Regions from separate parts of the Bradyrhizobium sp. YCK136 genome, predicted to be linked through region 3. Evidence: predicted binding sites of a transcription regulator. Region 3 holds the regulator's gene; each other region holds the start of a gene.
What was found. The regulator LexA, encoded in region 3, represses DNA repair genes until DNA is damaged. The targets are predictions, from matches to a motif close to TGTTCNNNNTGTGTTCNG.

Region 1: the regulator LexA is predicted to act here: its motif matches at 1,893-1,910, upstream of ACFLEY_RS06735 (ribonuclease T2).
Region 2: the regulator LexA is predicted to act here: its motif matches at 2,767-2,784, upstream of ACFLEY_RS03735 (DNA recombination protein RmuC).

The regions. Positions count from the first base shown of each region.
Region 1 is NZ_CP172424.1:1,423,092-1,432,862, forward strand. Features, by position in the region: gene ACFLEY_RS06730 (23S rRNA (adenine(2030)-N(6))-methyltransferase RlmJ) at 157-1,017, opposite strand; gene ACFLEY_RS06735 (ribonuclease T2) at 1,142-1,846, opposite strand; gene ACFLEY_RS06740 (hypothetical protein) at 1,966-2,430, opposite strand; gene ACFLEY_RS06745 (hypothetical protein) at 2,612-2,905, shown strand; gene ACFLEY_RS06750 (DUF3617 family protein) at 2,949-3,479, shown strand; gene ACFLEY_RS06755 (ATP-binding protein) at 3,528-4,916, opposite strand; gene ACFLEY_RS06760 (response regulator) at 4,937-5,668, opposite strand; gene ACFLEY_RS06765 (MarR family winged helix-turn-helix transcriptional regulator) at 5,665-6,207, opposite strand; gene ACFLEY_RS06770 (branched-chain amino acid aminotransferase) at 6,543-7,625, shown strand; partial or broken gene ACFLEY_RS06775 (YegJ family protein) at 7,856-8,378, shown strand; gene hisS (histidine--tRNA ligase) at 8,568-9,771, shown strand, end outside.
Region 2 is NZ_CP172424.1:778,034-787,804, forward strand. Features, by position in the region: gene ACFLEY_RS03730 (AmpG family muropeptide MFS transporter) at 1-1,330, opposite strand, end outside; gene ACFLEY_RS03735 (DNA recombination protein RmuC) at 1,533-2,735, opposite strand; gene def (peptide deformylase) at 2,907-3,431, shown strand; gene fmt (methionyl-tRNA formyltransferase) at 3,575-4,510, shown strand; gene truA (tRNA pseudouridine(38-40) synthase TruA) at 4,631-5,368, shown strand; gene dapE (succinyl-diaminopimelate desuccinylase) at 5,536-6,702, opposite strand; gene ACFLEY_RS03760 (DUF805 domain-containing protein) at 6,699-7,352, opposite strand; gene dapD (2,3,4,5-tetrahydropyridine-2,6-dicarboxylate N-succinyltransferase) at 7,605-8,450, opposite strand; gene ACFLEY_RS03770 (pyrimidine 5'-nucleotidase) at 8,705-9,397, opposite strand; gene ACFLEY_RS03775 (DUF1036 domain-containing protein) at 9,588-9,771, opposite strand, start outside.
Region 3 is NZ_CP172424.1:5,242,840-5,252,610, reverse strand. Features, by position in the region: gene ACFLEY_RS25755 (MFS transporter) at 1-628, opposite strand, end outside; gene ACFLEY_RS25750 (DUF2171 domain-containing protein) at 1,021-1,254, shown strand; gene ACFLEY_RS25745 (ComEC/Rec2 family competence protein) at 1,350-3,629, shown strand; gene ACFLEY_RS25740 (GAF domain-containing protein) at 3,639-4,580, opposite strand; gene ACFLEY_RS25735 (hypothetical protein) at 4,805-5,236, opposite strand; gene ACFLEY_RS25730 (hypothetical protein) at 5,430-5,630, opposite strand; gene lexA (transcriptional repressor LexA) at 5,917-6,612, opposite strand; gene glp (gephyrin-like molybdotransferase Glp) at 6,788-7,999, opposite strand; gene ACFLEY_RS25715 (hypothetical protein) at 8,223-8,441, opposite strand; gene ACFLEY_RS25710 (HAD family phosphatase) at 8,607-9,233, opposite strand; gene ACFLEY_RS25705 (alpha-hydroxy acid oxidase) at 9,248-9,771, opposite strand, start outside.

The DNA of each region.
Region 1 (9,771 bases), 3.8 Mb from region 3:
GCGGACCTTTCGGTCCGGCCGGATCTTTCTTAGGCCTTCACTCCGCCGCAACCATTCGCGGAAGCGGAACGTAAAGCCAGTCACGGAAATAGCATAATACGGTTCTTTGCAGATTGACTACCGCTCCTGCATATTTTTCCCAAGAATGCCGGAGTGTTACGGCCTCGGCACCTCTAATCGGAATCTGGCAGCGCCGCCCTGGCCGAGCGGCATTTCGAGCTCGGGCAGGATCGTCTTGAGCTCGCCGTGCAGCGTGTAAGGGGGATTGACGATCAGCAGTCCGGTGGAGGTGAGGGCTGCGCCGTCAAGCTGCGGCGCGGCACTGAACTCGAGGCGCAGGCATTTGCCCGGTGGCTTTGCTGCGGCTGCGAGCCGCGCCACGAGCTGTGCCAGCGTATCGGTGGCGCGACGGCTCTTGGCGGGATACCAGATTACATAGATACCGGTCGGCCATTTTGCGAAAGCCTCCGAGAAGGCTTCGCCCAGCCGTTCGAACTCGTTCTTTGCCTCGAACGGCGGGTCGATCAGCACGAGCCCGCGCCGCTCCTTCGGCGGCACGAAGGCCGGCAGTGCCACCCAGCCGTCGAGATCGACCACGCGTGCCTGCTCGTCGCGGCGCAGCACGTCGATCAGCGCCTTGCGTGCCTTCGGCTCGAGTTCGCAGGCGACGAGGCGGTCCTGCGGCCTGAGCAGGCCGCGCGCGATCAGCGGCGAACCCGGATAGGCCTTGAGCTCGCCCTTCGGATTGAAGGCGCGGACGATGTCGAGATAGGGCTTTGTCAGCGCCGCGGTCTCGTTCGACAGGCGCGCCTGCATCAGTCGCGCGATGCCGGTTAGCCATTCGCCACCGCGCCGCGCCTCGTCGCTTTCGAGATCGTAGAGGCCGGCGCCGGCATGGGTGTCGATGACGCGGAACGCCCCCGGCTTGTCCTGCAAATAAGTGAGAATGCGCGCCAGCACGATGTGCTTGATGACATCGGCAAAGTTGCCGGCATGAAAGGCGTGACGGTAGTTCATGGCGGAGAGTTACGACATCGCGCGATGAAAGTAACTCCCGTCATTCCGGGGCGGTACGTAGCACCGAACTGCGCACCATAGTTCACGCTTCGCGTGCCCCGGAATGACGGAGCTGATTTAGCAGCTACCCACCCCTGATCGGCGGCATCGTCACCTGGTCGCGGCGGCAGGCGCGGCGGTCCATCTCCTCGCAGGCGCGGAATTGCAGGTCCTTGCTGAGGCAGATGCGGACCTCGGACAGCCGCGTCCGGTTGCAGGTGACCGAGACGGCGGCGCTGCCGAGGCCCGGATTGGCCTTGATGAAGGCCTCCTCGACGTCGGCAGGCGCCACGGTCTTGGCCTGCGACAATTCGAGATATTCGGCCGGAATCTTGATCGCGGCGCGCGCTTTCCTGATCGTCTCGAAATAGCTGCGGTCGGCGAGCCCCGAGCAGGTGCCGTGCTTGTCCCACTCGTTGAAGATCAGGCCCGGCGCCGGCATCAGGTCGAGCATCGAGGAGACGATGCTGCGGTTCAGCCGCGGCGCCGGCCGCTGGCAATATTCCGGGAAGCCGTTCTCATATTGCGGCCACAGCCCGTGCACCACGAAGGAATAGGGCCGGCCGCTGCACTGGATCTGGGAGCGGCCGCCGCGCTCCGCCGCCTCCTCGCAGAAGGAGGGCGACCACGAGAGCGACAGCACATAGAAATCGAATTCGCCGGGCGCGTTCTGCCGCCTGTCCTGCGCTGTCGCGACGCCCGCCGGCAAGACCAGCCCGGCGGCAAAGGTCAAGGCCAGGGTCAGCGAGATCATCAGGCGGGAGAACGAATGCAATCTGGAATGAAACATGGCGACGCCCCTCAACTAGACTGTGCAATCGAGCCTAGCAGGCGATAAGAACATTTCAAGAACAAAATTCGGGCGGCCCTCGTCAGGCCGCTGGCCCGGTCCGAATCAGGGCCGTCGAATTACTGCTTGGCGGCGCGACAGGCCGGATTGTAGGCCCAGTTGCGGTCGAGTCCGCCCACGCACCATTCGACACCATTGCCGTAACCAGCGAAGCCGCCATCCTCGATGATCGAGAAATGCACCTTGCGCACCTTGCCGTCGTTCAGCATGGCCTCGCCGGTGCAATAACGGCGCGGAATATTGTCGGACTGCCAGGGTCGGAACGCGGTCTCGTGCACGGCGGAGAAGCCGGTGATCTTCAACGAGGAATTCCAGAAGGCGCTTTCCTTCTCCCAGAACTGGGTGGCGATCGTCGGCAGCGCCTTGTCGCAATCGGCCACATTGCCGTCATAGCGCGGTCCGCTCAGCCAGAAATTCAGCTCCAGCGGATTGGCGGCCCTGGCCTCACCGAGCGACAGCGCCCCGAACATGAGGCCGAGCACGGCGGCAAAGCGGAGCGATTTCAGGGAGGTCGAGGCGCGCATGGGCAATCCAGACAGATGATCTGCGGAGGTCGGACGGTGCCGCGAAGGGCGGGTGAGGTCAAGTGCAGCGCGGCAACACTTGGCCAGGAGTTGACCAGAACGTCGCATCCGACAGGGCTTCAGTTCTTTTCACTTCCGTCCCGGCACCGTAAACTGGCGCCAACCAATTGGAGTAACGGGAATGCGAATCATTGCGGCCGCGGGCCTTCTTGCCCTGGGTATGATGGCGGGCCAGTCGGCGCGCGCCGATATCCTTCCTGTGCCCCCGTTCAAGGGCAACGACACCGGCGGCATCATCGCCTATTCGATGGCCAATCAGGTCGATGCGCGGCAGGTCGCGGTCGATCATTGCGCGCAGTACGGCAAGGTCGTCAAATTCCTCGGCGTGCAGGCCTATGAGGGCGGCTACATCTCGTTCTCCTGCCGCTGGGTGCCCTATGGCGCCGCCAACCAGCCGATCCGCACGCTGTACTGAGGCGTTTTCGTAACGCAGCGATCTCTCAGCCGGGAGCTTCCACATGACGCGCAAACTTGCTTTGCTCGGCTCGGCCCTTTGCCTTGTGGTGTCGGCAGGCGGCGCCAGTGCCGACGATCTGCCGGTGCGCAAGGCCGGCCTGTGGGAATTGAAGATGGTCAGGACCGGCTCGCAGATGCCGGAAATGACCATGCAGCACTGCACCGACGAGACCGTCGACAAGGAGATGAACAACAACGTCTCCCCGATGGCCAAGCAGATCTGCGCCAAGCAGGACATCAAGAAGACCGCGACCGGTTATGTCAGCGATTCCGAGTGCAGCGTCGCCGGCATCAGCACCACCTCGCACGCCGAGATCACCGGCGATTTCAACTCGGCCTACACGGTGAAGACGTCGTCACACGCGCAAGGCGGCGCCGCCGGTGCCGCGGGGCGCGACACCACCATGACGCTCGAAGCGAAATGGCTCGGCGCCTGCAAGCCGGACCAGAAGCCCGGCGACATCGTGATGCCCGGCGGCTTCAAGATGAACGTGCGCGACATGGACAAGCTGAAGGCGCTGCTGCCGAAGTAGGCGAGATTGTGGCCCGGATGGAGCGTAGCGAAATCCGGGCTACGGCAGTTACACCGGTATCCGCACGCTCGCCCTTAATCCGCCCATCGGGCTATCGCCCAGCGTGATGTCGCCGCCATGCGAGCGGGCGATGTCGCGGGCGATGGCGAGGCCAAGGCCCGTGCCGCCTTCGTCCTGGTTGCGGGCGTTGTCCAGCCGCAGGAACGGCTTGAACACCTCTTCGCGCAGATGCGCGGGAATGCCGGGGCCATCGTCGTCGACCGTGACGGTCAGGTAACGGTGATCGCGCTGGCCGGTGATGGCGATGCTCTTGCCGTAGCGCGCCGCATTGGTGACGAGGTTGGCGAGGCAGCGCTTGAACGAGGCCGGCTTCACCGTCACCACCGGCAATCCGTTGAATGCGACGGTTGCAGCGTGGCCGTGGCGTTCGGCATCGCTGCGCAGCTCCTCGAGCGCCTGCGCCATGTCGGTCGGCTGCGACTGCTCGCCGGAATCGCCACGGGCAAACGCAAGGTAGTCCTCCAGCATCATCGACATCTCGTCGACGTCCTTGCGCATGCCTTCGAGCTCCGGGCTGTCGCCGATCAGCGCCAGCTCGAGCTTGAAGCGGGTCAGGATGGTGCGCAGGTCGTGGCTGACGCCGGCCAGCATCGCGGTGCGCTGCTCCATCGTGCGCTCGATGCGCGATTTCATCTCGAGGAAGGCGACCGCCGCGCGCCGCACTTCGCGCGCGCCGCGCGGCCTGAAGTTCGGCGCCTCGCGGCCCTTGCCGAAGCTTTCGGCGGCATCGGCAAGGCGCAGGATCGGCTTGATCTGGTTGCGCAGGAACAGCACTGCGACGATCAAGAGGATCGAGGACGTGCCGACCATCCAGAACAGGAAGATCTCCGAGTTCGAAGCGTAAGCGGCACTGCGCTGCGCGAACACGCGCATCACGGCGTCGTCGAGCTGGATGCGGATCTCGACGAGGTTGGAGCGGCCGACCGTGTCGATCCAGAACGAGCGCCCGATCTGGCGGCCGAGCTGCACCGACAGCGTCTGGTCGAGCAGCGAGAAGAACGGCTTTGGTCCTGGCGGCGGCATGTCGCCGGCGGGCAGGAAGTCGACCACGAGTCCGAGGCGTTGCTGCGCGATGCGGCGGATCTGGTCGCGATCCTTGTCCTGCGGATAGCCCTTGTAGATGTCGATCAGCGCGGCGATGTCCTGCACCACTGCGGCCGACAGGCGGCGCGTCACCGTGTTCCAGTGCCGCTCCATGAACACGAAGGCGACGACCGATTGCAGGATCACCATCGGCACGATCATGATGAGGAGCGCGCGGGCATAGAGGCCGGTCGGCATCCAGCCCTTGAACGCATTGCCCATCCAGCCATTGGCGGCGGAGACGCGGCCGGCGGCGCTCTTCAGCAGCGTCAGGCCGGTATCGATCGTGCTCATCGGTCGCGTTTCACTGCGGTTTAAGGCGAGGCCACCAGGCGATAGCCGATGCCGCGCACCGCCTGGAGGAACAGCGGATTGGCGGGATCGGTCTCGATCTTGCGCCTGAGGCGGTTGATCTGCACGTCGACGGCGCGCTCGTTGACGCTGCCATTGCCGGTCAGTGCGCTGCGCGGCACGGTCTCGCCCGGCGTCTCAGAGAGAATCCGCAGCATCTCGCGCTCGCGGTCGGTGAGGTGAATGACCTCTTCGCCCTGGCGCAATTCGCCGCGATCGAGATGGTAGACGTAGGGGCCGAACGCGATCTTCTCCACCACCGCTGCCTGCGGCGGCGGGGCGGCGCGCTTGAGGATGTTGTTGATGCGCAGCGCGAGCTCGCGTGGCTCGAACGGCTTTGCCACGTAGTCGTCGGCGCCGATCTGAAGGCCTTCGATGCGGGCTTCCGCTTCGTGGCGCGCCGTCAGCATCACGATCGGCACCGAGGAGGACGTCCGGATGAAGCGGGCGAGGTCGAAGCCGGTCTCGCCAGGCATCATGACGTCGAGGATCAGGAGGTCGAAATGCAGGCCCATGAGCTTCGAACGCGCATCGCTGGCGCTCGCCGCGGTCGAGACGCGATAGCCTTCGCCGGCGAGGAAGCGCGACAGCAGATCGCGGATGCGGCGGTCGTCGTCGACCAGCAGGAGATGCGGGGCGTCGTCGGCCGGTTGCACCGGCGGACGGGCGAGCGTGGCAGCGAGTGGCACGGTCACTCCTTTGCGTCTTGATTGACGGAGGCGAAGATCGTCTCCAGCACCTTGTCCGGATCGTCGCGGTCGATCATCGCGCGCAGGAAGCGCTTGACGGTCTCCGCATCCTGCGGCGCCATCTCGGCGAGCGCCTTGGTGATCCGCGTGGTCTGGAGCCCGGCGAGCTTCTGCACCAGCGCCTCGCCCTTCGGCGTTGCGTAGAGCAGGCGCTGGCGGCGGTCATTGTCGCCGGTCTTCTGCACGATATAGCCCTCGTCCAGGAGCTGCTTGAGCACCCGGCCGAGCGACTGTTTTGTAATGCGCAGGACGTCGAGGAGATCGGCGACCTTGAGCCCGGGATAGCGGTAGACGAAGTGCATGACGCGGTGATGGGCCCGGCCGAAGCCGAACGCCTCCAGCTCCTGGTCGGGATCGCCGACGAAGTCGCGATAGGCGAAGAACAGCAGCTCGATGATATCCCAGCGCAAATTGCCTCCATCGCCTGCCGCCGGCCGGGGCTCGGCAGCGTCTTGAGGGGGAGTCGCGAAATTTATGTCAGGCATATTGACGTATCTTGGGTTCAATGTTACAAAACGATCAGCCCGCACGAAATTTTAGATCGTTTCGCGTCGGGTGGCATCGAAGCTGAGGCGGCCGGAGAGAGTCGGACAGGCAGCGACGGCCGGATCAGATCTACCGTGCGATTGTCGAGCGGCATTTCGACAAACCATACTGGACTTCCGCCTTCCGCAAAAGCATGTCCTCGGCGACATGCTGGCCACGGAAACCGGCCGTAACAAGGCTGGCCCCGGCCACAACTCTAATCAAGCCAGCCGGACCCGAAACAGGGCAGGCGGGCGCCAGAACAGCGCCGCTACCGGCAGCGGGAGCCAAGGACATGAGCATGAAATTCGACATCCAGCCCGCATCCAATCCTACTCCAGAAAAGGACCGCGTCGCCAAGCTGGTGGACCCCGGCTTCGGGCGGGTCTTCACGGACCACATGGCGATCGTCCGTTACAACCAGGCCAAGGGCGGCTGGTACGAGGCGCGCATCGAGGCGCGCGCCAACTTCCAGCTCGATCCGGCCGGCGCCGTCCTGCACTACGCCCAGGAAATTTTCGAGGGCCTCAAGGCCTACAAGCGCGACGACGGCGGCGTGAACCTGTTCCGCCCCGACGCCAATGCGCGGCGTTTCAGGGACTCGGCCGATCGCATGGCGATGGCGCAGCTGCCCGAAGACGTCTTCATCGAGGCGGTCGAGCAGGTCGTGCGCATCGATCGCGCCTGGATGCCGGGCGGCGAGGGCAGCCTTTACCTGCGCCCCTTCATGATCGCGAGCGAGACCTTCCTCGGCGTCAAGCCGTCGTCCGAATACATCTTCGCGGTGATCGCCTCACCGGTCGGCTCCTATTTCAAGGGCGGACCTGCGCCGGTGTCGATCTGGGTCTCGGAGAACTACACGCGCGCCGCGGTCGGCGGCACCGGCGCCGTCAAGTGCGGTGGCAATTACGCCGCGAGTCTGCGTGCGCAGGCGGAAGCCATTCAGCACGGCTGCGATCAGGTGGTCTTCCTCGATGCGATCGAGCGCCGCTACGTCGAGGAGCTCGGCGGCATGAACATCTTCTTCGTGTTCGAGGACGGCTCGTTGTCGACGCCACCGCTCGGCACGATCCTGCCCGGCATCACCCGCGACTCCATCATCGCGCTGGCGAAGGATGCCAGCAAGACGGTGCGCGAGGAGCCGTACTCGCTCGACCAGTGGCGCAAGGATGCGGCCAGCGGCAAGCTGAAGGAAGCGTTCGCCTGCGGCACCGCGGCGGTGATCTCGCCGATCGGCAAGGTGCGCTCGGTGAGCGGCGATTTCGAGATCAGCGGCGGCGTCGCCGGCCCGGTCGCCATGGGCCTGCGCAAGCAGCTCGTCGACATCCAGTACGGCCGCACCAACGATCCCCACAACTGGATCCGCAAGGTGTTTTGATTTTTCTCCCTCTCCCCGCTTGCGGGGAGAGGGGCGGGGTGAGGGGGAGTCTCCACGGGGACGCTGGCAGTTGGACTCGCGGAGAGTCCCCCTCACCCGGAATCCGCGCGTTCTGCGCGCATTCCGGCCTCTCCCCGCAAGCGGGGAGAGGCGAAGAGCGGACATCATGAACGCCCCGCCATGATCGCGCGACAAAGCCCGAGACATCGAGGCATTCGGACATCGCGATCATGGCATCCACGCTTTCCCAACCCCTGAAATGGGTCGTCCTCGCCGCAATCACCGGCATCACCGTCTTCGGCATCCTGACCATCGGCCCCAAGCCGGAGGTCGCAGCCGAAGACCGCTCGCCCGTTGTCGATGTGCGCACCACCGACCCCGAGATGAACACCGCGATCGCACGCGCCCGCGGCACCCTCCCGACCTTCTGGGCGTCCTATGAGGCGCCCAAGCCGTCGGAAACCGGGCACGCCCTGAAAGTGCGCTTTTTCACCCGCAAAGGCGGCGAGCACATCTGGATCGCCGAGGTGAAGAAACTGCCGAACGGGGCCTATTCGGGCGTGTTCGCCAACGAACCGCGTGATCTGCTCGGCAAGCGGGTAGGCGACAAGGTCACATTCAGCGAAGCCGACATCTCGGACTGGATGTTCATGCGCAACGGCAAGATCGTCGGCGGCGAAACCATCAAGCCGACGCTGAAGTCGCTGCCGAAGGCGGATGCGAGCCCTCCGGGCGCGCATGGAGCAGCCATAGGGAAGCAGTCGTCATTTCGGGATGGTCCGAAGGACCAGACCTCAGGTGCGCAGTTGCGCACCGGGGAATCTCGAGATTCCGGGCTCGATGCTGCGCATCGCCCCGGAATGACGCCGAGGCGGGCGGACTTGGGCCCCCCGGCTTGCCGCCCCGGTTGCCGCCTCGCGCGTCGGCTGGTAAACGCCGCGCATGGCCGAAAAACCCAAAAAACCCCAGAAACTGAAGGCGCGCCTGCCGCGCGGGCTCGAGGATCGCGATCGCGCCGCGATCCGGGCGACGCGCGAGATGGTCGAGAAGATCCGCGCCGTCTACGAGCTCTACGGCTTCGAGCCGGTGGAGACGCCGGCGATGGAATACACCGACGCGCTCGGCAAGTTCCTGCCCGACCAGGACCGCCCGAACGAGGGCGTGTTCTCGTTCCAGGACGACGACGAGCAGTGGATCAGCTTGCGTTACGATCTGACCGCGCCGCTCGCCCGCTATGTCGGCGAGCGCTACGGGACGGACGGTCTGGTCTTGCCCTACCGCAGCTACCGCGTCGGCTACGTCTTCCGCAACGAGAAGCCCGGCCCCGGCCGCTTCCGCCAGTTCATGCAGTTCGATGCCGACACGGTCGGCTCGGCAACGCCGGCGGCGGATGCCGAGATCTGCATGATGGCTGCGGACACGATGGAGGCGCTTGGCGTTCAGCGCGGCCAGTACGTGGTGAAGGTGAACAACCGAAAAGTGCTCGACGGTGTTCTGGAAGCCATTGGACTTGCCGGCGACGAGAATGCCGCACGTCGGCTGACAGTGCTGCGCGCAATCGACAAGCTCGACAAGTTTCCCGCCGACGAGGTGCGCAAATTGCTCGGTCCCGGCAGGTGGGATGGTGGCGAAGAGGGCAAGGGCGACTTCACGAAAGGCGCCAATTTGAGCGCGGCGGAGGCCGACGTTGTTCTGGCCATCACCAAACCGCGCGACGATTGGAAAGAAGCCATTGCCGCGGCGGAAGCTTACCTCGCCAAGAGCGAAGTTGGTCAGGCCGGCGTGAGCGAGCTGGAAGAGATCGCCAAGCTGGTCATGGCGTCGGGGTACGGTGCGGACCGCATCAAGATCGACCCCTCCGTTGTGCGCGGCCTCGAATACTACACCGGCCCCGTCTACGAGGTCGAACTCCTGCTCGACACCAAGGACGAGAAGGGCCGCCCGGTACGCTTCGGCTCCGTCGGTGGCGGTGGCCGCTACGACGGCCTCGTCTCGCGCTTCCGCGGCGAGCCGGTGCCGGCGACCGGATTCTCGATCGGCGTCTCGCGGCTCCAGGCTGCGCTGACGCTGCTCGGCAAGCTCGACACGCGGCCCGAGTTCGGTCCCGTCGTCGTCACCGTGTTCGACCGCGACCGCGTCGCCGACT
Region 2 (9,771 bases), 4.5 Mb from region 3:
GCAGCCATGTCAGCAGGACCAGGCTCGGGATCGCCACCAGCACGCAGATCACGAAGAACAGCGGCCAGCCGGTCGCCTTGGCGACATAGCCGGCCACCGACGAGAGATAGGTGCGTCCCACCGCGGCGAGCGCGGTGAGCAGCGCGTATTGCGTCGCCGTGTGCAGCGGATTCTGGCACAGCGCGGAGAGATAGGCGACGAAGATCACGGTGCCGATGGCGCTGGTGAAATTCTCAGCTGTGATGGCGAAGGCGAGCGCCCATTGGCTGGTGCCGACGAAGGCCAGCCAGGAGAAGGAGAGGTTGGCGAGCGCCTGCACCACGCCGCCGATCCATAAGCACGTCGCCAGCGGGTAGCGTCGGGCAAGGAAGCCGCCGGCAAAGCCGCCGATCAGCGTCGCCGCAAGGCCGACGCCCTTCACGATCGCCGCATAGTCGTTGCGGGAGAAGCCGAGGTCGATCACGAACGGCGCCGTCATGGTGCCGGAGAAGGCATCGGTGAACTTGAACAGTACGACGAAGGCAAGCGCGGCGAGCGCGTCCTTGCGCGCCAGGAATTCCGAGAACGCGCCGATCGCCGCGTGCAGCACGCGCGCGAACGCCGTATCGGCCTGCGTTGCGGCTTCCGCCCGCACCGACTGCTCGGGCTCGGTCGCGGCCAGCGCGGTGATTGTGCCGATCAGCACCATCGCCGCCATCACCACATAGCCCCACATCCAGGCCGATGTGCGCGAAATGCCGGTGCTCTCGAAACCGGAGACGATGAACAGAGCGCCCGCGGTCGAGACCAGCATGCCGATGCGATAGGCCGCGACATAGGATGCCATCCCGGCGGCCTGCTCGCTCTCCGGCAGGCTCTCGACGCGGAAGGCGTCGACCACGATGTCCTGCGTCGAGGACGTCGTCGCCACCAGCAACGCGCCGAGCGCGACGTAGAACGGCGAGCGCGCGGGATCGGTCAGCGCCAGCAGCAGGATGGCGATGATCAGCAGCAGCTGCGAGAACAGCAGCCAGCCGCGGCGCCGTCCGAACGCGCGCGTGAACAGCGGCACATGCAGCGCGTCCACCAGCGGCGCCCACAAAAATTTCAGCGTGTAGGGCGTACCGACCAGCGCAAACAGCCCGATGGTCCCGAGATCGACCCCGGCCTCGCGCATCCACACCAGCAGCGTCGAGCCCGACAGCGCCAGCGGCAGGCCGGACGAGAAGCCGAGAAACAGCACGATCAGCACCCGCGGTTGCAGGTACACGGCAAGGCTGTCGCGCCAGGAGGCGGCGGGGGCGTCAGCGCTGGTTTGGACGGTTCCGGTGGTCGCGTCGGGTGCGGTCATGGGGAGGTGTTAGCAGATTCTGGGGGCGGTGCCTCTTCTCCCTCTCCCCGTTCTTACGGGGAGAGGGCGGGGTGAGGGGCCTCTCTCCGCACGTGAGATGGCCGTGAGACCTGTACCCCCTCACCCGGATCGCGCCGGACGATGCTTCGCATCGCCCGGGGGCGATCCGACCTCTCCCCGCAAGCGGGGAGAGGTGAAGAATTCACTCCCCCGCCTGGAGCTTCCTCGGGAACAACTCGGCCGCGCCCGTCGCCACCAGGTGCGGGCCCTCCGCGGGCGTATCGGCCTTGCTGAAATCCAGCTCCTCGATCCGTCCGGCGCGCTTCTCGATCTTGTCGGCGGAGATCAGCACCTGGCGGACGTCCTCGTTCACGTCGGCAAAATGCTTCTGGAGCTTCAGCACGCGGTCGCGCAAGCGGCCGAGATCGTCGCCGAGCTTGATGACCTCGGTGCGGATCTGGTCGGCGGCATCGCGCATGCGCGCGTCCTTCATGATCTGCTGCATCACCTGGATCGCCAGCATCAGCAGCGAGGGCGACACCAGCACGACGCGGGCGCGATAGGCCTTCTGGATCACGTCGTCGAAGCCGTCATGGATCTCGGCGTAGACCGATTCCGACGGCACGAACATCAGCGCCATCTCCTGGGTCTCGCCGGTGACGAGATATTTTTCCGCGATGTCGCTGACATGCTTCATCACGTCGCCGCGCAGCCGCTGCGTGGCGATGCGCTTCTCCTCGTCGGTGCGGGCATCGTGCAGCGCGGTCATCGCCTCGAGCGGAAACTTCGCGTCGATGCAGAGCGGGCGCTGGTCGGGCAGGAACATGACGCAGTCCGGCCGCTTGCCGGTCGAGAGCGTGAACTGGAACTCGTAGGCGCCCTTCGGCAAGCCGTCCTGGACGATCGCCTCCATCCGGGCCTGGCCGAAGGCGCCGCGCGACTGCTTGTTGGCGAGCACGTCGCGCAAGGTCGTCACCTGCGTGGTGAGGTCGGTGAGGTTCTTGTGCGCGTTGTCGATGATGCCGAGCCGCTCGTGCAGGGCGTGCAGGCTCTCCATGGTGTTGCGGGTCGAGTGCTCCATGGACTGGCCGACGCGATGGGTCACCGAATCCAGCCGCTCGTTGACCGCCCGCGCCATCTCGGCCTGGCGGCCGGCCAGCGCCTGGGTCATGGCATCGACCCGGCCCGAAGCCTCGCTCTGGGCGTGCAGCATCTGGCTGATGCGCTCCTCGAGCTCGTCGGCGCGGATGGCATTCGCCATCGCGAGTTCCGCCCCGCGCCGCCCCGAGCGTGCAATGACCACGGCGATCACAACCAGCAGGATGAGGACCAGGACGCCGAAGCCGATCAGCGCGTCGATCGTGCGCACCGGCCAGTCGCCAGCCACGAAAATGATCTCGTTCATGCCTGTCCTTCTAGCCGATTCGGCTGCTGGCACGAACGAATAGCGAACATTTATGGTAAATGCCCCGTTAATTTTTATGGTTAACAAAAGCTGAAGTTTTATGGTTAGCGGATCGTTAACGCGTTCCGGGCCTCATTGACCGCTTGTCGCGCCCGGCTTAAATCGCCCGCCATGGCCCTCAGAGAAATCATCATCCTGCCCGACAAGCAGCTGCGTCTGGTCTCCAAGCCGATCGAGAAGGTCACGACGGAGATCCGCAAGCTTGCCGACGACATGTTCGAGACCATGTACGACGCGCCCGGCATCGGGTTGGCGGCGATCCAGATCGCCCAGCCGCTGCGGCTGATCACCATGGACCTCGCCAAGCGCGACGAGAACGGCGAGACCAAGCCGGAGCCGCGCGTCTTCATCAATCCGGAAGTCATCGCCTCGTCCGAGGAATTGTCGGTCTACGAGGAAGGCTGCCTGTCGATCCCCGAATATTACGAGGAGGTCGAGCGGCCTGCGAAGGTGCGCGTGCGCTTCACCGATCTCGACGGCAAGGTGCACGAGGAGGACGCCGAAGGCCTCTACGCCACCTGCATCCAGCACGAGATCGACCACCTCAACGGCGTGTTGTTCGTCGACTATCTGTCGAAGCTGAAGCGCGACCGCGTGCTGAAGAAGTTCGAGAAAGCCGCCAAGCGCGCGGAGTGAGGTTCTCCGTCATTCCGGGGCGATGCGCAGCATCGAACTATGGTGCGCAATTGCGCACCTGAGAATCTCGAGATTCCGGGTTCGGCTCTTCGAGCCGCCCCGGAATGACCGTAATTGGATCACGTTCCTCGCAGGTTTTTCCGATGCCCCTTCGCCTGATCTTCATGGGCACGCCCGATTTCTCCGTGCCGACGCTGCTCGAGCTCGTCGCGCATGGCCATGAGATCGTGGCCGTCTATACCCGCGCGCCGAAGCCGGGCGGGCGGCGCGGCCTGCAATTGCAGCCGACCCCGGTCGAGGAAGCCGCGCGAAGACTCGGCGTTCCCGTGCTGACGCCGAAGACGCTGAAGACAGAGGAGGCGCTGGAAGAATTTCGCGCCTTTGACGCCGATGCCGCCGTCGTCGTCGCCTACGGCATGATCCTGCCGCAGGCCATCCTCGATGCGCCGAAGCTCGGCTGCTACAATCTGCACGCCTCGCTCTTGCCGCGCTGGCGCGGCGCCGCGCCGATCAACCGCGCGATTATGGCTGATGATGCCGAAAGCGGCGTGATGGTGATGAAGATGGATGTCGGCCTCGACACCGGCGATGTCGCCATGGCCGAGCGGCTGGCGATCACGGACACCATGACCGCGGCCGACCTGCACGGTCGTCTCTCGCGCCTCGGCGCCGACCTGATGGTCCGCGCCATGGCCGCGCTCGACCGCGGGGGGCTCCAGCTCAAGAAGCAGAGCGAGGACGGCGTCACCTATGCGGCCAAGATCGACAAGGCTGAGGCGCGGATCGACTGGACCAAGCCCGCGCGGGCGGTGCTGCGCCACATCCACGGCCTGTCGCCGTTCCCCGGCGCCTGGGCCGAGCTCGCAGGCGTCAGCGAGAACGCGCGCGTCAAAATCCTGCGCTGCGAGCTCGCCAAGGGCTCGGGCGCGCCGGGCGAGGTGCTCGACGACCGGCTCACCATCGCCTGCGGCGAGGGCGCGATCCGCATCATCGAGCTGCAGCGCGAAGGCAAGGCGCGGATGCAGGCTACGGACTTCTTGCGTGGTGTGCCGCTGAAGGCGGGCGCCAAATTCACCTGACACTGTCATACCCCGCGAAGGCGGGGTATCCAGTACGCCGAGGCTTCTCGGTCGAACGGATAGGCCGCGGCGTACTGGATCGCCCGGTCAAGCCGGGCGATGACGGCAGAATTGGAAACGATGCCCCGCTACAAGCTCACCATCGAATATGACGGCGCGCCGTTCTTCGGCTGGCAGGTGCAGGATACGCTGCCGTCGGTGCAGGGCGCACTGGAAGCGGCGGTGAAGGCGATGACCGGTGCGGATCTGCGGGTGCATGGCGCGGGTCGCACCGATGCCGGCGTGCATGCGCGCGGTCAGGTCGCGCATGTCGATATCGAGAAGCAGTTTCCGCCGGGCCGCTTTCGCGACGGGCTCAATGCGCATCTGCGGCCGCATCCGATCGCGGTGCTCGAGGCCGAGATCGTACCTGATACTTTTGAAGCGCGCTTCTCGGCCGTGAAGCGCCACTATCGCTACCGCATCGTCAACACCCGCGCCAATCTCGCGCTCGACATCGGCCACGCCTGGCGCGTACCGCGCCGGCTCGATAGCAATGCGATGCATGCGGCCGCGCGGCGCCTGCTCGGCAAGCATGATTTCACCACCTTCCGCGACACCGAGTGCCAGGCCAAGTCGCCGGAGAAGACGCTCGACCAACTCGACGTGCTGCGCGACGGGCGCGAGATCACCATCATCACCTCGGCGCGCTCGTTCCTGCACAGCCAGGTGCGCTCGATGGTGGGATCGCTGGTCTGGGTCGGCGAAGGCCGCTGGACCGCGGACGATCTTTCCGCAGCGCTGGCGGCCCGCAACCGCGCCGCCTGCGGCATCGTCGCGCCGCCGGATGGGCTGTATCTGGTGAAGGTAGATTATTAGAGAGACGGGAGGCGGGAAACTCTCGCGACACCCGCCACTGTCATTCCCCGCGAAGGCGGGGAATCCAGTACGCCGCGGCCTCTCGGTTCAATCACGGCTGTCTCTGGAATACTGGATCGCCCGCTTTCGCGGGCGATGACAGCGGAATTCCAGGCGGCGCTATCGCCTCACCCAAAATACCGCGTCAGTATCCCCCGATACACCTTCGTCAGCTTTTCCAGATCCCCCACCGGCACGCGCTCGTCCACCTGATGCATCGTCTGCCCCACCAGGCCGAACTCGATCACCGGGCAATAGCTGGAGATGAAGCGCGCATCCGAGGTGCCGCCGCTCGTCGACAGCTCCGGCTTCCGCCCCGTGATCTCCTCGATCGCGGACACGGCGAGATCGGTGAACGGACCCGGCTTGGTCACGAACACGTTGGAGTTCGACGGCTCCCAGACGATGCGAGCCTTGATGCGGTTGCCGCAAGCCTTTGCCAGCCGCGTCTCGACCAGCTCGCGCAGGCTCGCTTGCGTATGGTTGTCGTTGTAGCGGATGTTGAACTTGGCGCGGGCCTCGCCGGGGATGACGTTGTTGGCCTTGTTGCCGACGTCGACCGAGGTGAATTCGAGGTTGGACGCCTGGAACTGCGCGCTGCCGTGGTCGAGCGGCTCGTCGGAGATCGCCACGATCAATCGCGAAATGTCCGGCACCGGATTGGAGGCGCGGTGCGGATAGGCGACATGGCCTTGCACGCCGTCGACATACAGCGTGCCGGATTGCGAGCCGCGTCGGCCGACCTTGATGGTGTCGCCGAGCGTCTCGACATTGGAGGGCTCGCCCAGCACGCAATGATCGAATGTTTCGCCGCGCTCGGCGGCCCACTTCAGAAGTTTGATGGTGCCGTTGATGGAGACGTCTTCCTCGTCGCCGGTGATCAGGAACGAGATCGAACCCGTGCCGTCGCCGCGCGGCTTGCCGCCGTTGGCGGCGAGATGCTCCAGCACCGCGGCGACCGAGCAGGCGATGCCGCCCTTCATGTCGACCGCGCCGCGGCCGTGCAGAAAACCGTCCTTTACCTCGCCGGAGAATGCGCCGACGCTCCAGGCGCTTTCGTCGCCAGCGGGCACCACGTCGGTGTGGCCGGCGAAGGTGATGTGCGGCCCTTCGCTGCCGATCCGCGCATAGAGATTGTCGACGTCGGCGGTGCCGGGCTCGCTGAACGTCACGCGCTGGCAGGTGAAGCCGGCGGCGTTGAGGGCGTTTTCAAGCACCCCGAGCGCGCCGGCATCGGCCGGAGTTACCGAGGGGCAGCGGATGAGATCGCGGGCAATCGAGAGAGCATCGGTCATGCGCCCCGCTTAACATGCATGCCGCCGGGTGGGCTAGCACTGGGCGGGACAATTTCGATCTCGCGGCTCTGGTCCCAGCCTTGCGCAGGCGGCGCGGCCGATGCCGAACTGTCCTCGATCTCGATGAGCGGGTCGGGGCCGAACCGGTTGTGGCCCGAGGTGCCGGGCCGGCAGAACATTTCGACAAGACCCCACAGCCACAGGAGCGAGGCGGCCAGGCTGAGCGGAAGCATCCAGTTTGAGTTGGGCAGCAGGTCCGCGAACTGGCTGAACAGGCCGGGCACGACGAAGAACGGAACGATCCACCAGCCGCTCCTGTCGCGATCGTGCAGTCGCTTGATCGTAGTCGCGAGATAAATCCAGAAGAACAGCGCCATGCCGGACGCCTTGAGGATCGAGGTCGCGCGATCGGCGGATGCCAGCGAGCGGGAGGCTCGGGGATCGACCAGCTTGAACAGGTCGTCGAGACCGAAGTCGAAATCGAGGTCGACGGCGAGCTTCAAGGTGGATCTGGTCCCTCCGAGGATCCCGATGACTTGACCGACGATCTCCAGCAAGCCCGCCAGCAGCGCGACGATCAGCAGCGCCTGCCACAGCAGGGCGCGGTTGATGCGGCCGTCGAAGCGGAAGAGGTACCAGGTCCAGTCCATGGCGAAGGTTCCGGGCGGCGCAGGCCGTCCGGGAATTGGTCGCGATGGAGGGAGGGAGGGTTCGATAGGTGCCGCAAGGGGCTCTTCACCTCCCCGCCTGCGGGGAGAGGTCGGATCGCCTCGGCGATGCGAAGCATCGTCCGGAGCGATCCGGGTGAGGGGGTACAGGTCTCACGGCAATCTCATCCGTGGAGAGAGGCCCTCACCCCAACCCTCTCCCCGTAAGAACGGGGAGAGGGGGAGGAGAGAGTCTTAATCCCGCAGCAGCTCGTTGATGCTGGTCTTCGACCGCGTGCGCTCGTCGACGCGCTTGACGATCACGGCGCAGGCGGTGCTCGGGCCGATATGGCCGTTCTTCATCGGCTTGCCGGGCAGCGCGCCGGGCACCACGACCGAATATTCAGGCACTTCGCCGATGAAGACCTCGCCGGTGTCGCGGTCGACGATCTTGGTCGAGGCGCCCAGGAACACGCCCATGGCCAGCACCGCGCCCTTGCGCACGATCACGCCTTCGGCGACCTCGGAGCGCGCGCCGATGAAGCAATCGTCCTCGATGATCACGGGCTCGGCCTGGAGCGGCTCGAGCACGCCGCCGATGCCGGCGCCGCCGGAGATGTGCACGCGCTTGCCGATCTGCGCGCAGGAGCCGACGGTGGCCCAGGTGTCGACCATCGTGCTCTCATCGACGTAGGCGCCGAGATTGACGAAGGACGGCATCAGCACGACGTTCTTGGCGATGAACGCCGAGCGGCGCACTACCGCGCCCGGCACCGCGCGAAAGCCGGCATCGCGAAAACGGTTCTCGCCCCAGCCCTCGAACTTCGAGGGCACCTTGTCCCACCAGGTCGCCTGGCCCGGACCACCGGGAATGACGCCCATGTCGTTGAGGCGGAAGGACAGCAGCACGGCCTTCTTCAGCCACTGATTGACCTTCCACTTGCCGTCGGCCCCGCGCTCGGCAACGCGTGCCTCGCCCTTGTCCAGAGTCTCCAGCACCTGGTCCACGGCCTCGCGCACCTCGCCCTTGGTCGAGGTCGAGATGCCGTCACGCGCGTCGAAGGCGCTGTTGATGGTGGATTCGAGGGCGGACAGGGACATCGGGATTTCCTCTTCGGAACGGGAATTTTGACGGATTGGGGCGCTTTTTCGGGATTTGGCAGGGGAGAGTCAAGGCATACTCCGCTGTCGTCCTCCATCCCCCACCGTCGTCCTGGACCAGCGCAGCGAAGCGGAGCGGCGATCCAGGACCCATGACCCCAGGGAGGAGTTTAACGACGACTCGTGGTTGTCAGTCTCGCGCCGCAACCTCTCCCTGGGGTCATGGGTCCTGGCTTTCGCCAGGACGACGGCGGTCAGTGAGGCGACAACCCCGCCAAAAACCCCGCCAGATCATCCGTGACGTGGTCGACATGGGCGGCGTCGCGGCCCTCCAGTTCCCAGTCCTCGCGCACCACTTCCTTGGTGCCGTCGGGCACCACCAGCACGGTGGTCATGCCGAGCTCGTGCGGGACGGTGAGGTTGCGGGCGAGGTCCTCGAACATCGCGGCGCGGGCGGGATCGACGGCATGGTCGCCGAGGAATTTCCGGTAGGTCTGCGGGGCCGGCTTGGGCTCGAACTCGGCCGCGATGATGTCGAACACGCCGTCGAAATGGGTGGCGAGGCCGAGCCGCGCCAGCACCGCACCGACATGGTCGACCGAGCCGTTGGTCAGGATCAGCTTGCGTCCCGGCAGTTTTGCGATGGCCGCGCCGAGCGCCGGATTCGGCTCCAGCGGCGAATGATCGATCTTATGCACGTAGGCGAGATAGTCGTCGGCGCGCACGCCGTGCAGGGTCATCATGCCGCGCATGGTGGTGCCGAAGCGTCGGTAGTAGTCCTTCTGGATATGGCGCGCTTCCTCAGGGCTGACGTTCAGCCAATTGCACACGAACTCGCCGATCCGCGCATCGACCTGCTGCCACAGATTGACATGATGCGGATACAGCGTGTTGTCGAGGTCGAACACCCAGGTGTCGACATGGGTGAAGGCGCGGGGTGGGTTCATTGCAACTCTCTATCCGTTGACCGAGGCCGCGGCCCCGCCCTCAATCGTCGTCCTGACGAAAGCCAGGACCCATACTCCGTGACCGATCATTGGGGCAATCTGGTCGTCGTTCTTCGCCAAACCCGATCCTGGGGCAATGGGTCCTGGCTTTCGCCAGGACGACGGCGCAATGCGTAGCGCCATCATCACATCACGGCATCGCAAACCGCAGCGTCCTGCCGCCGCTCGACATGTCGACCGCGCCAAAACCCGTCGCCGCAAACCCGCGCGCGCCGCAATCGGTCTGCTCAACGGTCTCGAACTTGGTCTCGCGCGTGCAGAGCTGCTTCTCGCCGCCCCAGTTCAGCGGCTTGTCCTTCAGCTTGACGGCGCGG
Region 3 (9,771 bases):
TCTCCTGGAGCTGGAGCCGAATGTAGATCGCGATGGCCACCAGCAGGAAAGACACCAGGAACGGAACGCGCCAGGCCCATTCGTCGAAGACCTGATTGCCGAACCAGGTCCGTGTCAGGACGATCACGGCCAGCGACACCACGATGCCGAGAGTCGGAGAGGTCTGTAGCCAGCCGGTGTAGTAGCCGCGCTTGTCGTCCGGCACATGCTCCGCGACATAGGTGATGGCGCCGCCATATTCGCCGCCCAGGCACAGACCCTGGATCATGCGCAGGCCGAACAGAAGGAACGCCGCCGTTAGACCGATGGACTGGTAGGTCGGGATCAACCCGATTGCCCCCGTACCCAGTCCCATTCCGCTCAGCGTGATGAGGAATGTATATTTTCGTCCGACCCTGTCACCCATCCATCCAAAGAGGAAGGCTCCCAGCGGGCGGATCAGGAAGCCCGCAGTGAACAGAGCGATCGTGCTGAGGAGGGCTGCAACCGGGTGGGATTGCTCGAAGAACTTGACCGACAGAACGGCGGCCAGGCTGCCAAAGATATAGAAATCATACCATTCGATGACGTTTCCCACCGATGCAGCAACGATCACGCGGCGGAAATCGTGCGGTACTTGAACTGCCATGTGCTGCTCCTATCAAACTCAAACCCACTCCTCGCGCATTTCAGCGCCAGTTCGCTCGCGGAGTGCGTTTGGTGTGCGACGCTACAGGCGAGAATTGCGAGTTGCGTCCGCAACGCCTGGTCTCAGAGGAACCTTGAACCACCTGAGAAGAGCTTCGGCGGCCTTCGGTACCGCGAGCTGTCACGACCTGGCCCGTCTGTGCGGGGGAGGCGTGGAGAGCAGTTTAGTCCTGCCAAGGCCGGCCCCTTATGAGACTTTCGGCTCAATCGACCCGAACCCAGGCTGCCCCCGTCCAGAGACAGAACAGTCGCCCATCGCGCCGGGCGGTCGTGTCACGAATGAACGGAAAGGACCTCTCGGGCGTTGTGTGGGTCCCGAGCGAGGAGCCCGCCATGCAGAACATTGCAGAGCATATGGAAGTCATCGGTGCCGACGGCGTCCACATCGGCACCGTCGACAAGGTCGAGGGCCATCGGATCAAACTGACCAAGAAGGACAGCGGCGAGGGCAGCCACAGGAGCCATCATCACTTCATCGACAAGGGCCTCGTCGCCGGCGTCGAGGGCAACAAGGTCCGGCTGTCGGCCAAGGCGGATGTCGCCGTGACGATGGAAGAGGAAAAGTAGGGCTCGATCGAGTTCGTTCCTGATCTGTACCGCTATTCGCCGCCCTGCACGTTCCGGTAGCTTCGGCCTCCGTCGCGTATCGCAAGGTGCAGGGAATGGCGGAGCCGGGCCGGCCAGCACGGTCCCAAGGGATTGCGGGGACCTGGCCCGTTGGCCGGGCTGCTCCGGCCGGCGGCTTTGCGCCGGCGGGATTTGGCGCCTGGCCCGCACTCGTCGAGACACTGCGCGGATGGATGCGCGCCGAGGCCGGCGCCGGGCGGCTGTTGCCGTGGGTGCCTGTGGCCTTCGGCAGCGGGATCGCGCTCTACTTTGCGGCCGATCACGAGCCGGTGCTGTGGGTCGTTGGCGCGACGGCCACCGCGCTCATGCTTGGCGCCGTCCTGTTGCGGCGGAGCCGGCTGTTCGCCCCCGCGATCATGATCGCGGCGATTGCGGCCGGTTTTGCCGTGGCGACCTGGAAGACGGCGCGCATTGCTCACACCGTTCTCGCAAAACCGCTCTATTCGGTGTCGTTGTCGGGCTTCGTCGAGACGCGCGACATCCGCGAGCGCACCGACCGTTTCGTGCTGCGTGTCGCCGCGATGGAGGCGCAGCGGAGCGAGGTGAAGCTGGAGCGCGTGCGCCTCTCGGTGCGCAAGGGGACTGCGCCGGAGGTCGGCAGCTTCGTGCAGTTGAAGGCGCGGCTGATGCCGCCGATTTCGCCGGTGCGCCCCGGCAGCTACGATTTCTCGCGCGACATGTTTTTCCAGGGCATCGGCGCCTCCGGCTTCGTGATGGGGGCGATCACGGCAGCGGTGCCGCCCGATGCCGGTGGCTTGCGGCTGCGCTATGCCGCCTTCATGCAGGGCCTGCGCGATGCGATCGACGCGCGCATCCGGGCAACGCTCGAAGGCGACAATCGCGCGATCGCGACGGCGCTGCTGACGGGGCGGCGCGACGCGATCACCACGCCCGTCAACGATGCCATGTTCATTTCAGGGCTGGGCCATGTGCTCTCGATCTCCGGTTACCACATGGCGGTGGTCGCCGGCGTCGTGTTCTTCGCGGTCCGCGCGCTGCTCGCTCTGATTCCGGGATTGGCGGTCGGCTTCCCCATCAAGAAATGGTCGGCGGCTGCGGCGCTGGTGGCCGCCGCATTCTATCTGCTGCTCTCGGGCGCGGAGGTCGCGACGCAACGCTCGTTCTTCATGACCGCCGTGGTGCTGATCGCCGTCATGGTCGACCGACGCGCCATCACCTTCCGCACGCTGGCCGTGGCCGCGTTGATCGTGCTCGCGGTCGCGCCCGAAGCGCTGGTGCATCCGAGCTTCCAGATGTCGTTTGCGGCAACGCTGGGGCTGGTTGCGCTGGTGCAGATCGGCATGCCGAACCTGTTCGCTTCGCCCGATCATTCGGCGACCGCGCGCATCGCGATGTGGGGCGGCCGCGAGATCGCGATGCTGTTTCTGGCCTCGCTGATCGCGGGGCTTGCGACCACGCCCTATGCGGCCTTCCACTTCCACCGCGTCACCCCGTTCGGCGTGCTTGCCAACCTCGGGGCGATGCCGGTGGTGTCGGCGCTGGTGATGCCGGCGGGACTGCTCGGATTGCTCGCGGCGCCGTTCGGGCTCGACGGCGTGTTCTGGTGGCTGATGGGGATCGGCATCGACTGGATGGTCGCGGTCTCGCGCTGGGTGGCCGCGCTGCCGGGCGCGGTCGGCCGCATCCCGGCGTTCGGCATTGCGCCGCTGATCGCGGCGAGCCTCGGGATCATCGTGATGGGCCTGCTGCGCACGCCCTTACGCTGGTCAGGCGCGCTGGTGCTGTTGGTCGCGATCCTCTGGGGGCTGGCAGGCCGGCAGCCGGATATTCTGATCGCCGGGGACGGCCAGAGTGTCGCGGTGCGGGGCAGGGACGGGCACCTGCAAATGATCCGGGCGAACAAGGACGGCTTTCTGCTGAAGGAGTGGTTGGCTGCCGACGCCGATCCGCGCGATGCCGGTAGTCCCTCGCTCGCCGCCGGCGTGTCGTGCGACGAGGCCGGCTGCGTGACGCCGCTCGCCGACGGGCGCCTGGTCGCGCTGGCCTTGCGCATCGACGCTCTGGCGGATGATTGCAGCCGCGCTGCGCTGGTGGTGACGGCGCGACCGGCGCCACCGGATTGTGTGGCGATGGTGGTCGACCGGCAGCGACTCGCGGCGCAAGGCGCGCTCGCTCTGACACGGCGCGGCGACGGCTTTGCGGTTCAGGCGGTGAAAGCGAGAGGCACCGATCGTCCGTGGTCGCCGGCGACCGCCGGCGAGGGCGATTTCAGCGTGAGCCTTGCGCCGCAGGCGGCAGCCCCCCGTAACCGGGACGCGACGCCGTCCGAGGCCGACCTGCAGGCCGAGGATTGAGCGGACGGCTTACAGGTACCAGGCCAGCACGGCTTCGAGCCCGGCACTCCCTATTACCGGCAGGGCCACCATCTGGCTCAGTCCGATTGCGCGGGCCTCCGCGGCTGCGGCCGAGCCGTCGTGCCCGAGATCGTCGTTGAGCGCGGGCATGCCGGTGGCCCAGGCTCCGCCGATGCTGCCGTCGCCCCTGGCGATAGATTTGTCCGCATAGAGCGCGGCAAGGTCTGTCTGCGCGCTGCAATCGCCAGCGCGAAAGACCAGTGCCGAACGGGCCTCGTTCGGCACCCAGATCTCGAAGCGTCGCGCAATCGGCGTCGCCTGTGCGGAGAGGAAAGTCAGCACCCAGGTCTGGTCGGTGCCAGTCCGATAGGGCACGCCGACGCCGAGATTGATCCCGACCTCGGCGGCGTCTTCCCAGCGCAGAAAACTCCTGGCGTTGTGCAGGTCCTTGATGATCAGCGGCAGGCCCGCTTTCCAGGTGCGTCCGGGCAGGCCGAAGCCGCGGGGAAACCTGGTGTGGCGGGAGTTGAATTCGAACATGTCGGCGGTGCCATAGTAGCCGTCGACGAGCCCCATCTCGTGGGAGCTATCGGGATCGTTGTGCCAGAGCTCGATTGCGCCGACATGCGCCTCGTCGTCGCCGCAGAACAGCACCATGACGGCGTGCAAGAATTCGCCTGAAAACACCGGCACCGCCACGCCACAGGTGAGGCCGGCCGCGAGCGCCTGGTCGGTCCGCTTGAAATAGGAGTTGGCGAATTTGGTGAGGATCACGGGATGGCCGCTGGCCCAGGCCTTGCCGGGAAGGCCCTCGTCGTATCCGAAGCGCAAGTCCTCGCTCACGGCCTTGAACGCGGACAGCCCTTCGCCGTAGAGGCCGCCGCCGAATTCCAGCCGCATGCGCGTCCGGTCCGGCACCCAGAGTTCAACGACGCGAATGAAGGTTTTCATCGAACGTGTCCGCCGCCTCAAGCCTTTGACAGCATCGGCGATCTGGCCGCGGAACGGACGTTCAAAATTCAGGCAGGGCCGCGCAAACTTCGTGCGATGGGCAGGTGCGAGCCTGATCTCGGCGGATTGGATTCCGGAAGACGCAAATCATACCATCTCGCCGGCCACGGCCGGCGATGGCAATTTCAATCCCGGCCCCGACCTCTGCGCCGGGGGGAGGTACATCAGCCGATCGGCAGGCGTGTGATCGTCGGCCTGTCGGCGATGATCTCCGGCTTGTGTTCACGCTCGCCGGCCGGCTGGGTCACCGGCAATTGCAGCACGGTCGCGCGCTGGCCTTCGACGAGTTGCGTCACGAGTACGTATTTGCCGTCGGGGAATTCGATCGCGTCATGATGGCGATCGGGAATGTGCGGATCGATCTTGCCGAACTTGCCGACGCGGGAGTTGATGGTGCGCGTCCAGATCCAGCGATTGTCGTAGCGGACGTTGTCGGCGAAGGCGAGCTCCGTCCCCGGCAGCAGGCAGACCGCGACGGACATGTCGGCCTCGGAGGCGAAGCCGCGCGTCGAGGTGCCGCGGAAGGTGGTCGTGACGATCGTCTCGCCGACTTGTGCGGGACGCGTCGCGACGGCATGCAGGCTGTAGTCACACATCGGGTGCTCCTCATTCAGGGATAGCGACCCGCGCCTCCTTCGGAGGCACTGGCCTCTATCAGAGTGGAAGCATGTTAGCGTCTTCTTGGTTGTAGGCAAATCTGCGGCTTGGGTCCGCAGGCTGCCATCACAATATCTTTTTCAAATGCCTCAGGAACAAAAACCGCTTCCGTGCATTTGGCGTGCGTCTCCGTCAGCGACCTGCAGGTGCCGACCAGCCCGAATATTGCCAGGCGGGTTGCGACGGCTGCGCGACGGCGTTGCGGGCATTGCGCAATTGCTCGCTCGTCGTCTGCGTTGCCTTGCGGGCATGGTGCGACGGTGCGGCGAAGACTTGCGACGCGGATGCTGTGATCAGCGCCACCGTGACGGTGCTCAAAACGATCTTGCGCATTGATTGTCTCCTCGATCTCCAGGGCCACGAAGCGATGAGGGCTTCGTGCTGCGTCGCGAGGATGTAGCGCTAGAGAGGGGCCGGATAATCTGAGCAAAACCAGAAAGACTATCCAGCTGGAGCGGACAATCGTCGCTCCAATCGTCAACGCGCGGGTCGCCAACCGGCGGGCCGCGCTTTAGGTGATTGTTTGAGCATGATCTCCGCGCAAGCGCGTCCTGCGCTTGTCGCGAGGGAAAACCGCTGCGCACTTTGTGCTAACGCGGCCCTCCAGTCCGGATCACGCTCAGTACTTCCGGTACAGGCCGATCAGCTTGCCCTGAATCTTCACCCGGTTGGGCGGCAGGATGCGGACCTCATAGGCCGCATTGGCGGGCTCGAGCGCGATCGAGGCGCCGCGGCGGCGGAAGCGCTTCAGCGTCGCTTCCTCGTCGTCGATCAGCGCCACCACGATGTCGCCGGTGTCGGCGCTCTCATTGCGCTGGATCAGCGCCATGTCGCCGTCGAGGATGCCGGCTTCGACCATCGAGTCGCCGCGCACTTCGAGCGCGTAGTGCTCGCCCGAGCCGAGCATGTCGGGCGGTACGCTGATGGTGTGGCTGCGGGTCTGCAACGCTTCGATCGGCGTGCCGGCCGCGATGCGGCCCATCACCGGCACCGCGACGGGGCGTTCGCCCTCGTCCGCGCTGGAGCTCGCTCGCACCTTGCCGAGATTGCCCTCGATGACGCTCGGAGTGAAGCCACGGCGGTTGCCGGCGGCGGCCTGCAGCTCGGGCAACTTGATCACCTCGATCGCGCGGGCCCGGTTGGGCAGGCGCCGGATGAAGCCGCGCTCCTCCAGTGCGGTGATCAGGCGATGGATGCCTGACTTCGAGCGCAGGTCGAGCGCGTCCTTCATCTCGTCGAAGGAGGGCGGCACACCGCTTTCCTTCAAACGCTCGCTGATGAATCGCAGAAGCTCGTATTGTTTGCGCGTTAACATCTCGACCAAATCCCCCGGTTGATGTCGTTCGATTCCGAGACGGTGAATTCAGCGGCGAGCCGCCAGATGCTCGAAACAAATCATGAACGGACACTATATGTTCGATATGTGTTCCGCAACTGCTTAATTTACCGTGAACGCGACAAAGTTCGCGGAACGCGCAGGACCAGTGCGTTCAGGCGGGCAGTCGCAGCACCTCGCAAGGCGCGCCTGCCTCGACCTTCGGCGCGAACGGCGCGCGCACGAGAAGTGCCTGCGCCGCAGCGAGATTCGCAAGCAGCGAGGAATCCTGATGATTGACGGGAAGGGCGACAAGCATGCCGTCGTCGCGCCGCTCCAGGCGCGCACGAAGATAGTCCTCGCGCTGGTCATTGGCACCGACATCGCGGCCGAGCACGGCGCGCTCGCGACGATGGTGAATCACGGCGCGGCCCGACAGGGCGCGAATCAACGGAACCATGAACAGGAAGCCACACACATAGGACGACACGGGATTGCCGGGCAGGCCGATCACACCCATCGCCCCTAGCCGGCCGTGCATCATCGGCTTGCCCGGCCGCATCGCGATCTTCCAGAACGCCATCGCAATGCCTTCGGCCTTCAGCGCCTGCTGGACCAGATCGTGGTCGCCGACCGAGGCGCCGCCGATCGTGATCAGGATGTCGGCGCCGCTCTCTCGGGCACGGCGGATGCCGGCTGTGGTGGCCTCCAGCGTATCGGCGGCAACGCCGAGGTCGATGGTATCTGCGCCCTCCTGGCGGGCGAGGGCGTGCAGGGCATAGCCGTTGGAATAGACGATCTGGCCGGGGCCCGGCGTGGTGCCCGGCATCACCAGCTCGTCGCCGGTGGCGAGGATCGCGACCTTCGGACGGCGGCGGATGGGCAGGTCTGGATGGTTCATCCCGGCGGCGAGCGCGAGGTCGCGCTCGGTGAGCCGGGTTCCCTTGCGAAGGAGCACGTCGCCCTCGCGGAAGTCGACGCCGGCGGGCCGGATGTGCCGACCGGCGATAGCGGCTTCCTTGATCGTGATGCGCTTGCCCTCGGCGACCGTATCCTCCTGGATCACGACCGCGTCCGCGCCGGCGGGAACGACGCCGCCGGTGAAGATTCGTACCGCTTCGCCGGCGCCGACCGCTCCCGCGAACGGCCGGCCCGCCGCGACCTCGCCGATCATGGTGAGCTGCGCGTCGACCCTGGCCGCATCGGCTGCGCGCACGGCGTAGCCGTCCATGGCCGACATCGCCTCGGGCGGCTGGGTACGCCGCGCCGCGACGTCGCGTGCGAGCACGCGGTGGTAGGCCTCGTCGAGGGGAATCATCTCTTCAGGCAGCGGCTCCGCGCCGGCCAGCACCGCGGCGAGCGCGTCAGAAACCGGCATCAAGGCCACGGCGAAACTCCTGCTCGGAAAGTCTGGACGAATGGGCGGCAAGAGTTCTAGCCGAGCGCGGGCGATGAAGCAAAATGGGACCGGATCAGGATTTATCCTGCTTGATCCGTCCAGTCATGAGGGACCGTCAGCTCTGCCGCGGCATGATCTGACGGACGAGAAAGACGGGAACGAGCGTGGCCATGGCAAGGACGACAATGACGGGAGCCACGGCCAGCATCGGTCATCGACCGGTCTGGCGGTCCGGACGGAGGTCCGGCGCCACGTCGGGAGCCACGTCAGGGGGCTTGGGGCCTTGATCCTTGTCGGGCAGCGGATCGGCCTGGGATTTCAGGTCGGCGGCCTTGCTGATCAGCTTGGCGGAGAGGTCAGAATCCGAAGTCGTTCTGGCGAATTCGAGCAGAAGAGAGGCTTGTTTGGTGAGGTAGGTTTTGCCCAACACGATGATACGTCCGTCTGTAGAAGTCCCAACGGACTCAAGAGTCCGGAAGCGGGCATTCCGTTCCCGGAACTCTGTATAAAAATGTACAAAGCGATTTGGTTCCTCATTTCGGCTAGATCGGTTCCGGGAGCTCCCCGGTTTCACCCGCCAGCCGATGCGTCTCGATCAGATTCCCAGCGCCTCGAGCGCGTCGCCGACATCGCGGGGCGAGGTCACATGCACCGCGGTCAATCCGCGCGCTCGCGCTCCCTCGACGTTTTCGGCGAGGTCATCGAAGAACACGATGCGCCTGGCGGGCACACCGATGGCCGCCACGACATGGTCGAACGCCGCCGCGTCCGGCTTGCGCAGGCCGATGCTGGACGACAGGTACAGCTCGCGGAAATGGCCGAGCAGGTCGGCGTATTCCTTCGAGAAATGGTCGACATGCGGCTGGTTGGTGTTGGAGAAGGCGTAGAGCGGCATCTGCTTCGCCGCACGCGGCAACAGCTCCGCGACATCGGGCATTTCACCCGCGAAGATCGCGTTCCAGCCCTCGAGGAATTGCGCATCCGAGATGCCGATCCCGAGCGAGGCCCGTAGCGAGGCGAAATACTCCTCGTCGCTGATCTTGCCGACCTCGTGCAGCCGATACGCCTCGCTGTCGCGCACATAGCGCGCAACGATTGCCTCCGGCTTGCAGCCGGCGTGTCCCGCCCAGCAGGCGATCGCCTTGGAGAAATCGATGTCGAGCACGACGCGCCCGAGGTCGAACAGAAGCGCATCCGCGCTGCCGGGAGAGAGCGAGGTCATTGCGTCCTTTCGGATCAGTACCGGTAAGGTTCGTGGTCGAACAGCGGGAACGCGCTGAACACGCTCGGCGTGTTCGTCGCGGTGGCCGGATGCAGGCAGGACTTGTTGACCTCGGCGAACGAGGTGGCGCCCAACAGGCCGAGGCAGCGCAGCACCTCGTCCTCCAGAAGCTCCAGCATCCGCGTCACGCCGGCTTCGCCGGCCGCCGCCAGCGCCCAGCATTGCAACCGGCCGATGCCGACGAGGTCGGCGCCCGCCGCGATCGCCTTGACGATGTCGGTGCCGCGGCCGAAGCCGCCATCGACCATGATCTTGGCGCGGCCCTTCACGGCCTCGACGATCTCAGGCAGCACATGCATGGCGCCGCGGCCGTGATCGAGCTGGCGGCCGCCATGGTTGGAGACGTAGATCCATTCGACGCCGTGATCGAGCGCGATCAGGGCGTCCTCGGCGGTGGCGATACCTTTCAGGATCAGCGGAATCTTGAACTTGTCCTTTATCATCTTCACGGTCCGCCATTCCAGGCCTTTCTGGAAAT